Regions from separate parts of the Mesorhizobium sp. M0633 genome, predicted to be linked through region 3. Evidence: riboswitches for the same ligand, from Rfam matches in the RefSeq annotation. Region 3 holds a riboswitch; each other region holds the start of a gene.

Region 1 (4,623 bases), on a different contig from region 3:
CTCATCTGCCGCATTCCCCCAAGCCGCCTCTACCGCAGCGATTGCCGCTGCAGGCAATTCCTTCGAAAAGGTCTGATAGTCGTGTAGGGCCAACCCTTGGCTGTCCTTTTCCAGCACCTCTAGCAACTCGCGCGGCGTTTGCGGAATCCTTTCAACGGCGTAGCCCTGTTCGCTCAGGTCGTGCAGCATTGCCAGCACGCTGGACGGCACGTCGAGACCAACCGCGTAGCCGGTGCGACCGGGGGCGCTCGGATAGTCGGGGATCAGGATGGCGAGCTTGCGCTCCGCACGCGGCGTCCGCTGCAGGCGCACGAAGGCCTCGACACGGTTCGCCACTTGCGCCACGCGGTCGGGCTCAGGCCGGTTGGCGAAGGCGCGGAAGGCCAGCGCCGGGTCGGTTTCGCTTTCGCTCTTGAATGAAATGGCGCCGGCCAGGATGCGGCCGTCGAGCTCGGGCAGGACGACATGCATGGCAAGGTCGGCGGGCGCCAGGCCGCGCTGATTGGTTTGCCAGATGTCGCGGCGGGTGGTCGCGACGATGACCTGGAACACCGGCACGCCGGCGCGGTCGAACAGGGTTTCGACACCGGGCTCGGCACCCGAGGCGAAAGCTGTGGCGGTGATGATGGCGGCAGGCTTCAGGGTTGCGAGCGCGGTTTCGACAAAGGCGAGCGACGCCGGGTCCTTGAGGCTGGAGACGAACAGAGGCACGGGAGCCATGCCGCGGTGGCGCAGGGCTTCGAAAAGCGCGTCGATGGGCGCGACATCGGCGGCGAGCAGCATCGAACGGTAGAAGAGAATTGGCACGACGTCCCCCTTCCCCTCGAGGGTAGGGTGGCCCGCAGGGCCGGGTGCGGTCGTCACGGCAGTGCGCGACGTTTTGTGTAGGCGCGCTTCGGAGAGGACCCCACCCCCGGCCTGCGGCCGGACCCTCCCCTCGAGGGGGAGGGGGACGCCGCGTTCTACTACCCCCAGTCCCGGCTCGTAAAATCCCGCCTTTGGCACGCTAACAGGTTCGGCTACCGCCGCACCCGATCCAGCGAGACTTGCCAGCCTCTGCACCAGCGCCGTCATATTTGCCGGCCCGCCCTCGCGGAAATAGCCAAGCAGGGCGTCCAACTCCTCGCGCGGCAGCGTCGAGCCTTCGATCAGTCGCAAATCCTCGTCGTGGCTCTCGCCCGGTAGGAGCGCCAGCTTGATACCGCGATTTCGCGCGATAACGGCGAGCTGGTCGCAGCCATAGCGCCACCAGTCATAGCCGCCGAGGATGCGGACCAGAATGACCTTGGCGTGGCGGGCGACGCTGTCGATCCACAGGTCGACGGACATCGGATGGCGCAGGTCGCGCAAGGCGGCGAGCCGCATCGACGGCAGGCGGTGCGCATCTGCCTTCCACGCCGCCGCCAGCCCGGCCAGGTCGCTGTCGGTGAAGGACAGCGCCACGACATCCGCAGGCGTTTGCCTGAGATCGACGGGCTCGGCGAGATCGTCGAGCGAGGCGGATGTGGTGGTGAGGATGTGCATCGCGGCTCGTACCTGGGGTCAGCCGGCGAGGATACGCTCGATGGCCGGGCGGTTCAGCCCTTTCAGGCCGATGACGACCAGGCGCGAGCGGCGGTCGTCTTCAGCGGTCCAGGCGCGGTCGTAATAGTGGTTGACGCGCGGACCGACGGCCTGCAGCAGGAGCCGCATCGGCTTGCCGCCGACTTCGACGAAACCCTTGACGCGCAACACGTTTTCTTCCTCCGCCGCCGTGGCGACCCGTTGTGCGAGCTCGTCCGGGTTGGACACAGACGCGATGTCGATGACGAACGAGTCAAAATCGTCATGTTCGTGGTCGAGCTCGTCGTCGTGGTGGGTCTTGCGGTTCTCGATGTCGTCCTCGACGGCAAGGCCGAGGCCGAGCAGCACCGACGGGTCGACCTTGCCTTGCGAAGTCGGTACGATCTTCACCGCCCGCGCAACGTGCTTGCCGATGACGGCATTGGCACGGGCCGAGCCGGCGGCGTCCAGCAGGTCGCTCTTCGACAGGATGATCAGGTCGGCGCAGGCGAGCTGGTCTTCGAACACTTCCTCGACCGGATCGTCATGGTCGAGCGTCTCGTCCTGTGCGCGCCGGGCCTGCAGGGCGTCCATGTCATTGGCTACGCGGCCATCAGCCAGCGCCGGTCCGTCGACCACGGCAATGACGCCGTCGACCGTCACGCGGCTTTTCACCGACGGCCACTGGAAGGCCTGGACCAGCGGCTTGGGTAAAGCGAGGCCGGATGTCTCGATCAGGATGTGGTCGACCCTCGGCGTCAGCGACAGGATCTGGTCCAGCGCCGGGACGAAATCATCGGCGACGGTGCAGCAGATGCAACCATTGGCCAGCTCGACGATGTTTTCCTCGGGGCAGGTGTCGATGGCGCAGCCCTTCAGGATCTCGCCGTCGATGCCGATATCGCCGAACTCGTTGACGATGATGGCCAGCCGCTTGCCTTTGGCATTTTCGAGCAGATGGCGGATCAGCGTCGTCTTGCCGGCGCCGAGAAAGCCGGTGACGACGGTGCAGGGCACGCGGGAGACGGAAGCGGTCATATCTGATCCTTCAAAAGGTCGAGGGGTGGGATGCGGGCAACCAGGCCACGCTTCAGGCAATCGGGGCGGCCGCGCCATGGAATGAGACCGTCCGTCGCGGTGGCGAAGAGCTTTGCCCCAGCGACGAGATCGGCGCCGCTGGTCGTGGTCAGGTCGCCGAAGACGTAGCTCCAGCAGCCGTCGCGCAGCATGGCGGCGCTGAGCCGGCGCTTGCAGTTGCCGAGGCATTCGACGGTGCGGATATTGATGTTTTCGCCGGAAGCGGCGCGGCGTGTGTCCTCGGCAAGCAGCTCGCCGGCGCGCGGATGAGCGTCCGATCCGGTCTCGTCCCGGCAGGACGAGCAGACGATCACGGTAACGCCGGCCGGGGAATCGCCATGGCCGGACAATAAATCCGCTGTCTCAGCCGGAAAACTGCTGTCGCGTTCCAAATCAGGCTCCTTGCCCGGAAAACCCGCCAGGCGATCGGATTCTTATGTCCTAGACGGCAGGTCTCCTGGCTCGCGGGTCATCGCCTGGGTGCCGCCTTCCCGGGAATATCCCAGTGGTTTTCGGCCGAGGCTCGTCGCTTACAGTTGCGGGGACAGCCGCGGATTTGAAATCGAGATTTCGCACCGCATTCCCTCTTGGCCCTTGCCGTTGCGGGCAGGGGACCGTCTGGAACGGATTTAGGCTTGTGGAGGCAGTCGTGTCAACGCACGTCTATGACGCGGCGATATCCGCGAGCGAACGGCCGAGGTCGCCGGCAGCGGTCACCTCGATGCGTTCCAGGCCGAGCCAGCCCTGCATCTGCTTCAATTCTTCGAAAAGCTCGGCTGCGGTTTGCAGCGAGGCGCCGGGCTCCGCATAGGCGGCATGGACGCGCAGTACGCCGGCCGGGCGGTCGGCCCTGAGGTCAACGCGCCCGACGATGCTGTCGCCGAACAGGAACGGCAGCACGTAATAGCCATACCGGCGCTTTTCGGCCGGCGTGTAGATCTCGATGCGGTAGTGGAAATCGAACAAGCGCTCGGTGCGCGACCGCTCGAAGACGACAGGATCGAACGGCGCGAGCAAGGCGCGCGCCTCGATCTTGCGCGGTAAACGGGCGTCCTTGTGGAGATAGGCTGTTTTGTTCCAGCCTTCGACGCTCACCGGCAACAGGTCGCCGGCCTCGACCAACTCCTCGATGCGGCCCTTGATGTCGGCCGGCGACAGCCGGAAATAGTCGCGCAGGTCTCCTGCCGTGGCGATGCCGTGGGCGCGGGCCGAGATGCGCAGCAATTCGCGATGTGCATCCTCGGGACAGGGAACCGGTAGCGCGAGTACCGCCGGCGGCAGCACGCGCTCCGGCAGATCGTAGAACCGCTCGAAGCCGCGGCGATGCGCAGTGGTGATGCGGCCGGCCCAGAACAGCCATTCGAAGGCGTGCTTGGCATGGCTCCAGCCCCACCAGCCGCCCGAACCCTTCTGCCCTTCGAAAGCCGACGCTGCGATCGGGCCTCGTTCGGCGACCTCGCGAGAGATGTCTTCGATATAGGCGGCGTGCTCGCGGCCCCATTTGGCCAGTCCGCTGTACATTTCGTCGCCGCGTTCGGCCCGCTGCATGCGCCAGCGCATCAGCGGATAGGTCTCGACCGGCAAGAACGAGGCTTCATGCGCCCAATACTCGAAGACCATGCGCTTGCGCGTGACGGCGGCGTTGTCGAGCAACGCCAGCTTGTAAGGGCCAAGCCGCGAATAAAGAGGCATATAATGGGCGCGCACCACGGCGCTGACGGAATCGATCTGCAGCAGGCCGGTACGGGCAAGCACGCGGGCCAGATGCCGGCGGTCAGGCGTGCCGGTGGGGCGCGGGTCGTTGAATCCCTGTGCCGCGAGCGCAATGCGACGGGCCATGGCAAGCGAGATTTTTTCCTTCATGAAGGCGGCATCCAGACGATGTTAGACGAGAAAATGACCTGCGATTCCGTGCCATGCTAACAGGGTTTTGGCGGCATCCATGTCAGGAGAGAAAAGTGGAGTAAAAAGTGAAGGAAATCAAACAGGAGCGGATCGGACCAG
Region 2 (4,623 bases), on a different contig from region 3:
TCGTCCAGTCATCGACCACCCTCCCCTATATGATCTTCTCGCTCGCGGCGGGAGCGCTCGCGGACAACTTTGACCGTCGCCGGATCATGTTGACTGCGCAACAGCTGATGGTCTGCGTATCCGCCTTCCTGGCATTCCTGACCTATGCGGGGGAAATGACACCCTGGACCCTTCTGGGTCTCACCTTCCTGATCGGCTGTGGTTGGGCATTGCACGATCCCTCTTGGCAAGCCTCGATGGGGGATATCCTGCCTCGCGAACACCTGCCTAGTGCGGTTGCGCTCAACGGCATGAGCTACAATCTCATGCGCAGCATCGGGCCGGCGATTGGCGGCCTAATCGTGGCCACAGCCGGTGCGGCCTTCGCGTTCCTCTTTAACGTCTTTTGCTACTTCGCTCTGATCGCTGCGCTGTTGCGGTGGAAAGCGGTACGGGCACGACAAGCGCTGCCGCGGGAGGCTTTCGGCAGTGCGATGGCGGCGGGCTTCCGTTACGTGCTCTTGTCGCCGAACCTTCTCAAGGTGATGTGCCGGAGTTTCATTTTCGGCCTCACCGCCGTGGTCATTTTGGCTCTCCTGCCGTTGGTCGCTCGCGATCAAAGGGACCGCAGTCACCTACGGCGTGATGCTCGGCTTCTTCGGCCTGGGAGCGATTTGCGGGGCGCTCCTCATTGGGCGGGTCCGAGAAGTTCTCTCCAACGAATGGGTCATTCGCGGTGCGTTCTTTATACTGGCGATCAGCTGCTTCTTTCTGGCATGGAGTGAGCACGTTTGACTGAGCTGTCTGCTCCTCATGCCGGCCGGTGCGGCCTGGATTCAATCATTCTCGCTGTTTAACGTCACAGTGCAGCTTTCGGCGCCGCGGTGGGTGGTTGGACGCGCCCTGTCTCTCTATCAGACGGCCACATACGGCGGCATGGCGGCGGGAAGCTGGCTTTGGGGCGAACTGGCGGATGTCCAAGGTGTTTCGGGAGCCTTCCTCGTCGCCAGCGTGGTTCTTGTGATTGGTGGACTGATGGGAATCGTTCTGCGTCAGCCGGATTTCGAAACGCTCAATCTGGATCCGACCAACAAGTTCAGCGAACCGACGCTGCAACTTGACCTGCGGCCACGAAGCGGTCCGATCATGGTGATGGTCGATTATCGTATCGATCAGAGAGATGTCCCAGAATTTCTCAGTGTGATGACATCGTGGCGAAAAGCCCGGCTGCGAGATGGCGCCAGACAATGGGCGTTGCTGCGTGACCTGGAAAAGCCCGAACTATGGACCGAGTGCTATCATGTGCCAACCTGGGTCGAGTATGTTCGCCACAACAACAGGCGGACCCAGGATGACGCCGAAATCGTTGCGCGCCTGGAAGCGCTGCACCGTGGCGATTGCCCGCCCCAGACGCATCACAAGATCGAACGCCAAACCGTGCGCGTGCACGACGATTTGCCGCTCAGGCCTCATTTGGACAGGACTTGAGCTGGCCCGTTGGTTTGAGCCGGTTACCTTGAGCCGGTGGGCTGCGAACAAGCAGGTCGAGACATTGGCCTCGATCACTTCGCAACACGCCGCTGCGCCGGGCCTCGGGTGCTCCCCTCGAAATCATTGTGTCGTATCACCGAGGGCATCACGGCCAACAGCTTCCTAGGCAACAGCCTCGCCATTGAGCCGAATATGGTCGCGAGCAGATCACCGACGAAGCGGTCGGAACCTCGGAGCCGAAGTTCGATGCCGAGGTGGCGTTCGCATGATGCGGGAAGCAGCACCACGGCGCTTGCCGGTATGTTTGCCGCCGGGAGCCGACGAACTCCTATCCTCCTGGACAAGGGCGCCGTGCGTAATTGCTTTGATTTACCGGCCGCTCAAGGCTTCCACAGTTTTCGCTTTCGAGGCGACCTTTGGAACATGCCAATGGAAATTTAACATAACGACATAAACATTTCTTTATGCGGCGTTGACAAAGAAGCGAACTGTTGTAATTGTCTCCCGCGTCGTGGTTCTCCGTACGGCGGTGCCGCAGCGGAGCTAAGAGGGAAGCCGGTGCGATGCCGGCGCTGCCCCCGCAACTGTTAGCGGCAAGCTGACCCCACTCATGTCACTGAGGCGAATAGCCTTGGGAAGACGGGTAGAGGCTATGACCCGCGAGCCAGGAGACCTGCCACGGCGAATTACGTCCACGGGCGGGGTGTCTCGGTGGCCGCTGCAGCCTGGCGTTCGTGCCGGCGTGCTAGCGCCTTCCTTGTCACCGACGCCCCAACCATCGGGGTCTGGCATGACTGTCTCTCAGCAAATTCCTGTAGCAACGCTCGGCGTGCCGCGCTTCGGTCGTCGGCGAGAACTGAAGTTCGCGCTTGAAAGTTACTGGTCCGGAAAATCTTCCGCCGCCGACCTTCTCACGACGGCGAAGGCGCTCCGTGCCGCTAGCTGGGAAGAGCAGCACGATCGCGGCGTGTCGAAAATCCCGTCGAACGACTTCTCGCTTTACGACCATGTGCTCGACACCGCAGCCATGGTCGGCGCCCTTCCGTCTCGTTACGCCTGGAATGGGGGCGAGGTCCCACTCGACATCTACTTCGCTATGGCGCGCGGCAACCAAGGTCAGACGGAGGATTGTGGGCACGGTGGTCACCAGCATGCGGCTCATCGGCCTGGTGTAACCGCGATGGAAATGACCAAGTGGTTTGACACCAACTATCACTACATTGTGCCGGAACTAAACGATGATCAAACGTTCGCTCTTTCGTCGACGAAGCCGGTCGATTACTTCCTCGAGGCTAAAGCCCTCGGCATTCACACACGCCCAGTCATCCTTGGACCGGTCACCTTCCTCAAGCTGGCGAAATCGCCTGCCGAAGGATTCGATCCCATCGCGCTCCTGCCGCGGCTGCTGCCCGTCTACGAGCAACTCCTGCAGAGGCTGAAGCTGTCTGGAGCCGACTGGGTGCAGATCGATGAGCCAGCGCTTGTCCTCGATCTGAACCCGAACGAACGAGCTGCGTTCGAATTCGCCTATGGCCAGCTGTCGAAAGCCGCGCCCGAGCTGAAGATCATGCTGGCTACCTATTTCGGGCCGCTGGGAGACAATCTCGAAACCGCGGTTTCTCTGCCCCTGGCCGGGCTGCATATTGATCTCGTGCGCGCTCCCGAGCAGCTGGAAACGATGGGTCGGCTCGCACCGAAGGATCTGGTGCTCTCGCTTGGCTTGATCGATGGCCGCAACGTCTGGCGTGCGAACCTGCCCGCCATTCTCGACCGCATCAAACCGATCGTCGCCGGCTGGCCCTTGGACCGCGTCGAGATCGCGCCTTCTTGCTCGATGCTGCATGTGCCGATCGACCTCCGCATGGAGACGGAACTCGACGCGGACATCAGGTCGTGGCTCGCCTTCGCGGCCCAGAAGACCGACGAGTTGGTGTTGCTTGCCCGGGCCCTGTCCCAAGGCAGGGATGCGGTGGCAGGCGCGTTGAAAGCGTCTGCCGAGGCCGCCGCCACTCGCGTGACATCCACGAAGATCCATGACCCGCTTGTTGAGGGACGGATCGCCAGCATTGACGACAGCATGAAGCGACGAGAGAGCGCTTTTGCCGAGCGCTCCAGAGTCCAGGCCGGCACGCTCGGGCTGCCGCCGTTCCCGACGACGACCATCGGGTCCTTCCCGCAGACGCCGCAGGTACGCAGGGCGCGGGCCGCTCATGCGAAGGGCCAGCTGAGCTATGTCGACTACGAGACCTTCCTGAAGAAGGAGATCGAGGCTGCAATTCGCTGGCAGGAAGAGATCGGGCTGGACGTGCTGGTGCACGGTGAGTTCGAACGAAACGACATGGTACAGCATTTCGGCGAGCAGCTGTCCGGCTTCGCCTTCACCCAGCATGCCTGGGTGCAGAGCTATGGGTCGCGTTACGTGCGCCCCCCCATCATCTTCGGCGACGTATCGAGGCCCAAGCCGATGACGCTGCGCTGGTGGCAATTCGCCCAGTCGCTTACGGAAAACCCTGTGAAGGGAATGCTCACAGGCCCGGTGACCATTCTCAACTGGTCTTTTGTTCGCGACGACGTACCCCGCTCCGAAGCATGCCGCCAGATCGCGCTCGCCATCCGCGACGAGGTGACGGATCTCGAATGGTCCGGCGCAAGGGTGATCCAGATCGATGAGGCCGCGTTTCGCGAAGGATTGCCACTGCGCCAGTCTGACTGGAAAGACTATCTCGACTGGGCTGTCGAATGCTTCCGGATCGCTTCAACGGGTGTAAAGGACGCGACTCAAATCCATACCCACATGTGCTACTCGGAGTTCAACGAGATCATCGACGCGATCGCTGAAATGGATGCGGATGTCATTTCGATTGAGACGTCGCGCTCGAAGATGGAACTGCTGGACGCCTTCGCGAGCTCCAAATATCCGAACGAAATCGGTCCCGGAGTCTACGACATTCACTCACCACGCGTCCCGGAAGTCGGCGAGATTTCGGATCTCGTCATGCTTGCCCGCGAGCGACTGTTGGATTCCCAACTGTGGGTAAACCCGGACTGTGGCCTCAAAACACGCAAATGGGAGGAGGTCCGCCCTGCCCTCATGAACATGGTCCATGCAGCACGTGCGCTCCGGGAGAGAGTGTAGGCCGGAGGGTTTGCTCA
Region 3 (4,623 bases):
TCAGTGCCCTCTTCGCCGAGATTATTCGCGTAGACGCCGCCGGTCGAGAACGGTCTCATTGCATCCCACAGGTCGCGCGCCCATCGGATGTGCGTTTCGTCGTCAGACGGATTGTCCCAGATCGATATCGGGAAGCAATCGTAAAGTGCATCTCTGTTGGCGTAGGGCGTTCCGTCCATCGGTACTCGCGAGATGGCGCCGCCAACCTGCTGCAGGACTAGAAGCGATTCGCTGGGTGCAGTCATGTAAGCCGCAAGCATGGTATCGATCGCCTGATCTGTGATTTCGCGCATGAACTGCGCCTTCCAGTAGTAGCGCCGCCCGCGCGGAAAGAGGCTGTCCCCGGCCGATTGGATTTGAAGATAGGGGACAGGAGCAATCCGGCGCTCAACTGGCGTGCCATACTCTCTCAGAGGTTGAATGATTTGCTGGCCTTCGTCGAGTGGGCCGATGTAGCACGCCGATATGCTGAAGAGGCGTTCGCCCGAGGGCGCCGTCACAAGTGCTGCATCCAGGCTCAGTTCATCCGGGGCGCCGCTCGAGAACGCACGATAGAACCGCATCGCTTCGCGTGCCTCTTCGTAGCGGTATAGCATCGATCCCGCGATGAGGAGCGGACCCACGGGATGGAGCTTGTATTCGAAGGTGGTGACTATTCCGAAATTGCCGCCGCCGCCCCGAATGCCCCAGAACAAATCTGCATTTTCGGCCGCGTTTGCCGTGAGCAACCGGCCGTTCGCTGTCACGATTTCGACAGCGACAAGGTTGTCGCAGCTCAGTCCATGTTTGCGGCCAAGCTTGCCGAACCCGCCGCCGAGTGTCAGTCCGGCTATGCCGGTATCCGCGTTGACACCCATGGTCGTCGCAAGACCATGGACCTGTGTGGCTGCGTCGAACTCGCCCAGGTTCAGGCCGGCCTCTGCGCGCGCAACACGGCGGATCGGGTCGACTTCGATCCGCTTCATGCGTGACACATCGATCACCAAGCCGCCGTCGCATACCGAACTGCCGGCGACGTTATGACCACCGCCGCGGACGGCGACGAGGAAGCCTTGCGATCGGGCGAAGTTGACGGCCGTGACGACATCGCTGGATTCGGCGCAATAGAAAACAGCCGCCGGCCTCTTATCGACCATGCCATTCCAAACTCTGCGCGCCTGGTCATAGCCAGGGTCGTCCGGAAGGATCAGATCGCCGCTAATCGCCTGCCTGAGCCGGGCGATATCTGGCGCCTGCAACGTCGGCTCGGAACCGTCTATAAGCTTGAACATGCTCATCGAGGGATACCCTTCGTGATTCAGCACGGTTGGACAGGCCGCTGTCGTTCACCGGATCACAATGATCTCATGCGGCGCCATTCGCTGCAAAATCGAATATCTCAGTCGCTGGATGAGCTAAATTCATCTAAACTGCCTGGATGAGAAAACTTCCGCCGCTCGGGTCGCTTCGCGCCTTCGAAGCCGCTGCCAGGCTGATGAGCTTCAGGAAGGCCGCGACGGAACTCGGCGTGACGCCAACGGCCATCAGCCACCAGATTCGATTGCTGGAGGAGGTCTGTGGGCAACTGCTGTTCCGGCGGCGCCCACGACCGCTCGTGCTCACAGGCGTGGGCGAACGGCTATTCCCGGTAATTTGCAGCGGCTTCGACGCTTTCGCTGCGGCAATAGCATCAGCCTCGGCCGGAGTTGGCCAACGCCCGTTGCGCGTGACGAGCCCAAATGCATTTGCCAGCCGATGGCTGGTTCCGCGCCTGTCGAAGTGGCGCGAACAGCATCCGAACATTCCACTGGAGATCATCGGGACAGACGCCGTTCTGGACCTGCGAGCCGGTGACGCCGACGTCGCGATCCGCTATGCGCGCAGGATGCCGCGGGATGTTCCCGCGCAGGAAATTTTTCGGGACGCATTCTTTCCGGTATGCAGCCCGGAGTTGTTCGCAGGAGGCGACCGACAGATCGAGCGCGCCGCCGATCTGCTGCAATACCCGCTCATCCATTTCAATTGGACGAACCGCGACCCGGAAGCGCCGACTTGGCAACGATGGCTGGCGATCGCACGCTCGATCGATCCCAGCATCCCCAATGCCAACCAGGCATGGGACCTAAGCTTCCGCGAAGAGCTGCACGCGATTGACGCGGTAGCGGCAGGCCAAGGTATCGCTATCTGCAGCGATGTGGTCGTCAGTGGCGAACTCGAGGCTGGCAGGCTAGTCAAGGCACATGATCTCTGTCTGCCAGGCTATGGCTTTTACCTTGCCTGCGTAGCCAATCACCCCCGACAAGCGCATATCGAAGCGTTTTCCGCCTGGATGAGATCGATAGTCTGAGCATCTGAACGCCGATCTTCTGCATGCTCGTCACAAGCGGTAGCAGCGCTTCCTGCGCTTCGGGGTCGCCTGCCGCGCCTCACACTTTGACCGGTATCCAAATTTCCAGCCTTGCCGCTACAGGGATCGAATTCCGGCGCATCGGCGACCTCGCGCCCAGATGCCGGCAGCCATTTGTCCCAAATCGTGTTGGGGGTTGACAGAAGCAGACAACGTCCTCTAGGTACGTAATGTTATTACATTACGAGGTATGCATGACTCCTTCTGACAAGACCCTTGCTCCAGCGGCTGTCCGAACTCCGAAAATTTATTGCGCTGTGAGTGGCGGAAAATTAGGGTGGCTGAGTGATGGTCCCCGAGTCGAAAGGCAAGGGGTGAAAAGGGAACACGGTGAGGTCTTCGGATCGAGGCCGTGGCTGCCCCCGCAACTGTAAGCGGTTAGCAAGATCCGAAGTGCCACTGGCCGGCAAGGCTGGGAAGGCAGGATGGCGCAAAGACCCGCGAGCCAGGAGACCTGCCATCAGCATGAGTTGACCGGACGGGGTGTGCCGGGAGGAGACGTGGACATCGGTCTTGTCGGCCGGTCCGTCCAGCTTCCTTCCGTCGCCATTGAGAAAGTGACGGTAAGTTGGACGCCTCCCAGCCTCTTCTTGAAGCGCGCGAACTGAGTGCGACGGCAAATGGCCAGCGCCTGGTTAGTGCGGTGAGCCTTTCGCTAGCGGCGGGCGACCGCCTCGCCATCATCGGCCCTAACGGCGCCGGCAAGACGACGCTGCTGCGCATGCTCTGCGGTACGCTGCGGCCAAGCGCGGGAGATGTGAGATTCTCCGGACGCCGGCTGGAGAGATTTTCGGCCGCCGAGCGGGCGCTGCACATGGCGGTCGTCGGCCAGACCGATCAGCCCGACCCGCGGCTTGCCGTGATCGACTATGTCGAGCTTGGGCGCGTCCCCCATGCGGGCATGCGACGAAGGAGCGAGCAACGCGACATCGTCATCGAAGCGCTTCGCAGAACCGGCCTGATGCCGCTGCTCGGCCGCACAATCGGCTCGCTATCCGGTGGCGAGCGGCAACGCGCCCAGCTGGCGCGCGCCATCGCCCAGGAGCCCAAAATCCTGTTCCTCGATGAACCGACCAATCATCTCGATCCGCGCGCCCGCAGCGACCTTCTCGAACTCGTATCGCAGTTTGGCATGACCGTGGTGGCGGTGCTTCATGATCTGTCGCTGGTCACGCCATTTGCCACCAGGGTCGCGGTGATGAACGAGGCCCGCCTGCAGGCACTCGCCGGTCCGCACGAGGCGCTGACCAAGCAATTGATCCGCGAGACTTTCGGCGTCGACGTGCTTCGGCTGCGCCATCCCACCGAGGACCGCGAACTTACGATCTTCGACGTTCCTAACCGTGCCTCTTCCCATCCTGATCTGACCAAGGAGCAACATTCGTGAAACGCCTTTGCCTCCCTACTGCTTGCCCAGGCGGCCTTCGCTTTTCCCGTGACCGTTGACAGCTGCGGCACGCCGCTGACGTTCGAAGCCGCGCCGAAGCGCGCCGTTATCCAAGATCTGAACATGGCGGAGATGGCCTTCGCGCTGGGGCTGCAACCGTCGATCGTCGGCCTGACGGGCATCACCGGATGGTACAAGGTCGGTCCGGAATTCAAGGCTGAGCAGGGCGCGATCCCGGAACTCGCACCGAAATACCCGACGCTCGAAAACCTCGTCGCCGTCGAGCCCGATTTCTTCTTCGCCGGCTGGTATTACGGCATGAAGCCAGGTGGCGAGGTGACGCCCGATACGCTGGCGCCGTACGGTATCAAGACGCTGGTGCTGACGGAAAGCTGCGTCCATCTCGACCAGAACCGCCCCGCCGCCTCGATGGACCTGCTCTATGGCGACGTCGAAAAGCTGGGCAAGATTTTTGGCAAGGAAGTAGAGGCGGAAAAGCTTGTTTCGCGCTGGAAAACGCAACTCGCCGGTATCACGGCGAAGGTTGGCGACCGCAAGGGTACGCGCGTGTTTCTTTACGACTCCGGCGAAGACAGACCTTTCACATCAGGCAAGTTCGCGAACCCCAGCGCCATGATCGCTGCTGCCGGCGGCGACAACATCATGGCCGACATGGCGACGAGTTGGGGCAATACGGATTGGGAGACGGTGGCGGCCCGCAATCCGCAATTCCTTATCCTGCTCGACTACCAGGACGGCGGCGGCTACAGGAAACTGCTCGATTTCCTCAAAGCCCATCCGGCGATGAAGGAGACTGATGCGGTCAAAAATGAACGCTTCGTCGCGCTGC

What was found. Region 3 has a riboswitch for cobalamin ahead of NKI47_RS33685 (ABC transporter ATP-binding protein). Riboswitches for the same ligand answer to the same signal wherever they lie in the genome.
Region 1: another riboswitch for cobalamin. It lies ahead of NKI47_RS10205 (DUF1636 family protein); the one in region 3 lies ahead of NKI47_RS33685 (ABC transporter ATP-binding protein).
Region 2: another riboswitch for cobalamin. It lies ahead of metE (5-methyltetrahydropteroyltriglutamate--homocysteine S-methyltransferase); the one in region 3 lies ahead of NKI47_RS33685 (ABC transporter ATP-binding protein).

Annotation. Positions count from the first base shown of each region.
Region 1 covers NZ_JAMYQC010000007.1:236,083-240,705, forward strand. Annotated here, with positions in the region: gene NKI47_RS10195 (cobaltochelatase subunit CobN) at 1-1,524, opposite strand, end outside; gene cobW (cobalamin biosynthesis protein CobW) at 1,543-2,580, opposite strand; gene NKI47_RS10205 (DUF1636 family protein) at 2,577-3,011, opposite strand; cobalamin riboswitch at 3,050-3,253, opposite strand; gene NKI47_RS10210 (winged helix-turn-helix domain-containing protein) at 3,283-4,482, opposite strand.
Region 2 covers NZ_JAMYQC010000039.1:50,734-55,356, reverse strand. Annotated here, with positions in the region: partial or broken gene NKI47_RS29655 (MFS transporter) at 1-1,467, shown strand, start outside; cobalamin riboswitch at 1,966-2,165, shown strand; gene metE (5-methyltetrahydropteroyltriglutamate--homocysteine S-methyltransferase) at 2,261-4,606, shown strand.
Region 3 covers NZ_JAMYQC010000065.1:2,455-7,077, forward strand. Annotated here, with positions in the region: gene NKI47_RS33670 (FAD-binding oxidoreductase) at 1-1,277, opposite strand, end outside; gene NKI47_RS33675 (LysR substrate-binding domain-containing protein) at 1,418-2,326, shown strand; partial or broken gene NKI47_RS33680 (AraC family transcriptional regulator) at 2,406-2,523, opposite strand; cobalamin riboswitch at 2,659-2,862, shown strand; gene NKI47_RS33685 (ABC transporter ATP-binding protein) at 2,955-3,773, shown strand; gene NKI47_RS33690 (ABC transporter substrate-binding protein) at 3,792-4,623, shown strand, end outside.